Hydrogenovibrio crunogenus: one gene and its partner. The protein of the gene in region 2 interacts with the protein of the main gene of each other region in a pairwise test. Links are inferred from orthologs where the notes say so. Each region holds a gene or a part of one and is shown on either strand. Other genes may lie near its edges.

Region 1 (2,895 bases), 1.0 Mb from region 2 along the record:
CACACACACCAGTGTTGCAATACGGGATGCTTTATCGACCGTCAAGATTCCTTTTATTGAAGTGCATTTATCTAACATTCACAAAAGAGAAGCTTTTCGAACCCATTCATATTTTTCTGACCTGGCTGAAGGCGTGATTGCCGGTCTGGGTCCAATAGGCTATCAGCTCGCGCTGGCTGCCGCAGTTGAAAAACTGAAATAAAAATACATTTAAATAACGACTATTTAAGAGGAATAGAGAACATGGATATTCGTTCAATTCGTAAATTGATTGAAATTGTAGAACAGTCTGACGTTGCTGAAATTGAAATTAAAGAAGGTGAGCACAACATTCGCATCACTCGTAGCAAAGAGCCTGTCATGATGTCTGCGCCTGCAGCGCCAGCACAAATGGCTTATGAAGCTGCACCCGCTGCGGCTGCACCACAACAATCTGCCGCACCTGCGGAATCACCTGCGGCTCCTGCAGAAACAGGACATACCGTTCCATCTCCAATGGTCGGGACTTTTTATGCCTCACCTTCTCCGGATGCGGGTCCATTTGTCAGCGTGGGAGACCAAGTCTCAGCCGGTGACACCCTTTGTATTATTGAAGCGATGAAAATCATGAATCCAATTGAAGCAGATGTTTCTGGAACCGTGAAGAAAATTCTTGTTCAAAACGCTGAACCTGTTGAGTTCGGTCAAGCTTTATTCATCATCGAATAATAGGATACCTGCATGATTGAAAAAATTCTGATTGCCAACCGTGGAGAAATTGCACTACGCGTGCTAAGAGCCTGTAAAGAAATGGGCATCAAAACGGTCGCAGTCCACTCCACAGCAGATGCTAACCTAAAACATGTCTTGCTAGCAGATGAGTCTGTGTGTATTGGGCCTGCACCGTCTTCTGAAAGTTACCTCAATATTCCAGCCATTATTTCAGCCGCTGAAATCACGGATGCCGAAGCGATTCACCCAGGGTATGGTTTCTTATCTGAAAATGCCGACTTTGCCGAGCGCGTTGAAGAAAGCGGATTTATTTTTATGGGGCCTAAGGCTGAAACGATCCGCATTATGGGCGACAAAGTATCCGCTATCCGTGCGATGAAGGCGGCAGGTGTTCCTACCGTTCCCGGCTCCGGCGGCCCATTAAGCGACGATGAAGAAGCTAATAAACAACTGGCTAAAGAAATTGGCTACCCAATTATCATCAAAGCTTCCGGTGGTGGTGGTGGACGCGGTATGCGCGTTGTTCATACCGAATCAAACCTGATTAAGTCAATTCAGTTGACTAAATCAGAAGCAGGTAGCTTCTTTGGTAACCCAGAAGTGTATATGGAAAAATTTCTGGAAACGCCGCGCCACATTGAAATTCAAGTACTGGCCGATGGGTTGGGCAACGCCATTCACCTAGGAGAGCGTGACTGCTCAATGCAGCGTCGTCATCAAAAGGTGGTTGAAGAAGCCCCTGCGCCGGGCATTACAGAAGAACAACGTAACCGTATCGGGCAAGCTTGTGTAAACGCCTGTATTGAAATCGGCTATCGTGGTGCGGGAACCTTTGAATTTTTATATGAAAACGGCGAGTTTTATTTCATTGAAATGAATACCCGTTTACAAGTAGAACACCCTGTAACGGAACAAGTCACGGGCGTGGACTTAGTAAAAGCTCAGATCGAAATTGCAATGGGTAAACCGCTAAGCATCAAGCAGGAAGATATCATCATTCGAGGTCATGCCATTGAATGTCGTATCAATGCCGAAAACCCATCGAACAACTTTATTCCTTCTCCAGGTAAAATTGAACGTTTACACTTAGCCGGTGGAATTGGCGTTCGTTGGGATTCTCATATTTATACGGGTTACCCAGTTCCGCCGCACTACGATTCAATGATAGGGAAACTGATTTGTTATGGCCCTGACCGTACTTCAGCCGTGGCACGTATGGACACTGCTTTGGATGAGTTGATTATCCAAGGCATTGAAACCAATATTCGTATGCAACGCGAAATCATGAATGACTTTGGGTTCTGTGAAGGTGAACAAAATATCCATTATTTAGAACACCGATTGGAACATCTCGTTTAGACTCTAGTTCATCACAAACTCATTAACATCAACCACGTTGAGCCTATAATGTAACTATTTATCGGCCGCGTGGTTTTTACGTTTAAAGGACCCTTATGGCTTGGATTCAAATTAACACCACGGTTTCAGAAGCACTTGCAGAACCACTATCAGATGCATTCATGGAAGTAAATGCAGCATCCGTCACATTTGCAGACGCAAAAGACCAACCCATTTTTGAACCTGAAATTGGCACAACCCCTATTTGGAATCAAACCAAAGTCATCGGTTTATTTGATGCCGAAACCGACATTCCAGCGATCATCAGTCAACTAGAAACCTTAATACCGGATATACCAGCTGAGTGCTATAGCATTGAAGCGCTTGAGGACAAAGACTGGATTCGAGCCTGGATGGATCAATTTCAACCCATGCAGTTTGGTTCACGACTCTGGATTATACCCAGTTGGTGTGACATCCCTGAACCCGAAGCAGTTAACCTCATGCTAGACCCAGGGATGGCATTTGGGACAGGGACTCACCCAACCACGGCTTTATGCCTTACTTGGCTCGACCAAAACCCACCTACTGATTTAACTGTCATTGACTATGGTTGCGGTTCAGGCGTATTGGCACTCGCCTCTGAAAAGTTAGGCGCAAAACAGGTAAAAGGCACCGATATTGACCCACAAGCGATTATCGCCAGTCAACAAAATGCGGATAGAAATGAGGCCGATATTGAATTCAAACTGGTCAAAGAATTTCATTCCGATCCTGTTGACCTATTAATTGCTAACATTCTTGCAGGGCCTCTCAAAGAACTGGCACCAGAATTTATTCGTTTGA
Region 2 (3,032 bases):
GCTAAACAAGTTAAGGTCAATGCTCAAGCAATGGCTAAAGTTTTTATGGAAAGAGGGTTTGACGTGGTTTCAAAAGGAACCGAAAACCATTTGTTCTTAGTAAGCTTCATTGAACAAGGGCTGACGGGTAAATTGGTGGATGCGGCGTTGGGTGACGCGCATATTACGATTAATAAAAACTCGGTACCGAACGATCCAATGTCTCCATTTGTGACCAGTGGTATTCGTGTAGGTACTGCCGCTTCCACAACTCGTGGGTTTACCGAAGAAGATTCGAAAAATCTAGCTACTTGGATGTGTGATGTGATTGATTCTTGTCAGCAAGCTTCTGAGTCTTGGGACGAGAAGGTGGTGGCTGAGGTTCGTGAAAAAGTGAAAGCATTGTGTGCGGCACGTCCGGTATATAAGTAACTTCATTTTAAGAGTTCTTAATGCATTGTCCTTTTTGTAACGCACCTGATACCAAAGTAATCGACTCTCGCCTCGCAACGGAAGGGGCGCAGGTGCGACGTCGTCGTGAATGCATGAGCTGTGCAGAACGTTTTACAACGTACGAGACTGCAGAGCTCACATTGCCACGTGTGATCAAGTCGGACGGTAACCGTGAACGATTTGATGATGATAAAATTCGTCGAGGTTTGATAAAAGCCTTGGAAAAGCGACCTGTTGCCAGTGAGGCGATTGATCAAGTTGTGAATCGAATTCATAAACAATTGACTGCTGAAGGGGTTCGAGAGATTCCTTCTTCTCAGATAGGAGAGCTTCTAATGGAGGCACTTAAAGAATTGGATCAGGTTGCTTATGTTCGTTTTGCTTCTGTTTACCGTTCTTTCCAAGACGTCAATGCTTTTCGAGAAGAGATTGAAAAGCTGGTTAAAGCGACTAAATCACAATAATGTCTTTGTCTTCAAATACGGCTTTTTCTGATTTTGATATTCAAATGATGCAAAAAGCCATCGACTTGGCTCGAAAAGGTGTTTACTCAACAAAGCCAAATCCTGCTGTTGGATGCGTTATCACTCAACAAGAAAAAATCATTGCGGAAGGGTGGCATCAGAAAGCGGGCGAACCTCATGCCGAGCGTGTTGCATTAGACAATGCAACAGAGTCGGTCAAGGGTGCAACCGTTTATGTAACTTTAGAGCCTTGCTCTCATCATGGTAAAACACCGCCTTGTGCGGATGCTCTAGTTGAGTCAGGAGTTGCTAGAGTCGTAATTGCCATGCAAGATCCTAATCCGCTTGTGGCTGGAAACGGGATTAAAAGATTAGAGCAGGCCGGAATTGTTGTCGATAGTGGCATTTTGTCTGAAGAAGCCGCAGCTTTAAATAAAGGGTTTGTTTCTGCCATGAAGTCGAATAGACCGTTCATTCGCTTAAAAGTAGCGAACAGTTTAGATGGACGAACGGCCATGGCGAATGGCGAAAGTCAATGGATCACTGGGCCGGAATCCCGGAATCAAGTCCATTTAATGCGAGCTCAGCATGGTGCGATTGTCACAGGTGTTGGAACTGTCTTAGCGGATGATCCAAGTTTAAATGTGCGCTTACCTGATGACGTGTTGGCTGAATTAGGTTTAACAGCGGAAAATTGCCACCCTTTAAGAGTTGTGTTGGATGCAAATCTGAGCACGCCGCTAGAAGCTAAAATGTTGTCCTTACCCGGACGAACGCTTTTGATGACGTCTAAAGAAACAGCAGATCAAAGTTTGGATCTGATTGAACGGTTTTATCAAAAGGGTGCGGAAGTGATAGCGGTGGAATCGGATGGTGATAAACTGGATATACCATCCGTGCTTTCGTATTTGCTGGAAAACGAAAAAATCTATGATGTGATGGTAGAAGCGGGGGCTATTGTCGCAGGGGCTTTTATCCAGGCAGGCATGGTTAATGAATTGCATGTTTTCACTGCGCCCATTTTAATGGGTGAAATGGCTAAACCCATGTTTGTTTTACCCGGCCTGGCCGAAATGGTCGATAAAAAGGTTTTTGCTTACCAGTCTGTTCAAGCGTTGGGCGAAGATTTATACTTGGTGCTGACCCCTAAAAATGTCTCCGCAGAGGAAGTTTAATGTTTACCGGTATTATTGAGTCTGAAGGTTTTATATCACGTATTGAACCCGTTAACGGGGATGCGCGTATGACCATTGAGGTGGGGAAGTTGGATATGTCAGACGTCAAAATCGGTGACAGTATCGCGTGTAATGGTGTGTGTTTGACAGCAATTGAATTAACGCCCTCAGCGTATGTCGCAGATGTGTCCTCAGAAACCCTAAAAGTGACCACCTTGGGGGCTTTAAAAGTCGGTTCTCCGGTTAACTTGGAAAAGGCATTACGTCTTCAGGATCGTTTGGGAGGCCATTTGGTTAGCGGGCATGTCGATGGCGTTGGAAAAGTATTGTCGATTACGCAAGAAGCACGTTCTTGGCGTTATCAAATCGAATCGCCTGCTGCGCTGGCCAAATATATTGCAGCAAAAGGATCTATTTGTATTAATGGCATCAGCCTAACGGTTAACCAAGTCGATGGTTGTGTGTTCGATGTCAATATAGTGCCGCATACCAGGCAAGAGACGACGATTAAACACTTCCAAGTGGGAACAGCGGTTAACTTGGAAGTAGATTTGCTGGCACGCTATTTAGAAAGAATGTTAAGCGCGCCGAATGACACTGAGCAATCAGATACGAACTCGTCTAACATTACGCGTGAATTATTATCGGATCGCGGCTTTTTGTAACAAATAATTGGACAAAACATGCAGTTAAATACCATTGAAGAATTGATTGAAGATTATAAGCAAGGCAAGATGATCATCCTGATGGATGATGAGGACCGTGAAAATGAAGGTGACTTAATGATGCCTGCCAGTGCGGTAACTGCTGATCAAATCAATTATATGGCACGATACGGGCGAGGGTTGATTTGTCTGACCTTGACCAAAGAGCGTTGTCAGCAACTGCATCTCCCACTGATGACACGAAATAACCAAGATTCTCTCGGTACCAGCTTTACCGTTTCAATTGAAGCCGCCGA

The links.
Region 1: the proteins of ribD (region 2) and accC interact in binary tests that used the Escherichia coli proteins (3 or more experiments, as listed by UniProt). The link is inferred for Hydrogenovibrio crunogenus from one-to-one orthologs.

The regions. Positions count from the first base shown.
Region 1 is NZ_CP032096.1:482,791-485,685, reverse strand. Bases 77-2,895 are described here. They hold accC (acetyl-CoA carboxylase biotin carboxylase subunit), read left to right. Parts: upstream 77-720; coding sequence 721-2,070; downstream 2,071-2,895. Other genes in these bases: prmA (50S ribosomal protein L11 methyltransferase), read left to right, coding at 2,166-2,895; accB (acetyl-CoA carboxylase biotin carboxyl carrier protein), read left to right, coding at 244-708; aroQ (type II 3-dehydroquinate dehydratase), read left to right, coding at 77-202. Also shown: more of aroQ, read left to right, coding at 1-76. UniProt on the Escherichia coli protein: This protein is a component of the acetyl coenzyme A carboxylase complex; first, biotin carboxylase catalyzes the carboxylation of the carrier protein and then the transcarboxylase transfers the carboxyl group to form malonyl-CoA.
Region 2 is NZ_CP032096.1:1,515,412-1,518,443, reverse strand. What follows is about bases 28-2,983. They hold ribD (bifunctional diaminohydroxyphosphoribosylaminopyrimidine deaminase/5-amino-6-(5-phosphoribosylamino)uracil reductase RibD), read left to right. Parts: upstream 28-895; coding sequence 896-2,071; downstream 2,072-2,983. Other genes in these bases: ribBA (bifunctional 3,4-dihydroxy-2-butanone-4-phosphate synthase/GTP cyclohydrolase II), read left to right, coding at 2,755-2,983; GHNINEIG_RS07330 (riboflavin synthase), read left to right, coding at 2,071-2,736; nrdR (transcriptional regulator NrdR), read left to right, coding at 432-896; glyA (serine hydroxymethyltransferase), read left to right, coding at 28-411. Outside these bases: more of glyA, read left to right, coding at 1-27; more of ribBA, read left to right, coding at 2,984-3,032. UniProt on the Escherichia coli protein: Converts 2,5-diamino-6-(ribosylamino)-4(3h)-pyrimidinone 5'-phosphate into 5-amino-6-(ribosylamino)-2,4(1h,3h)-pyrimidinedione 5'-phosphate.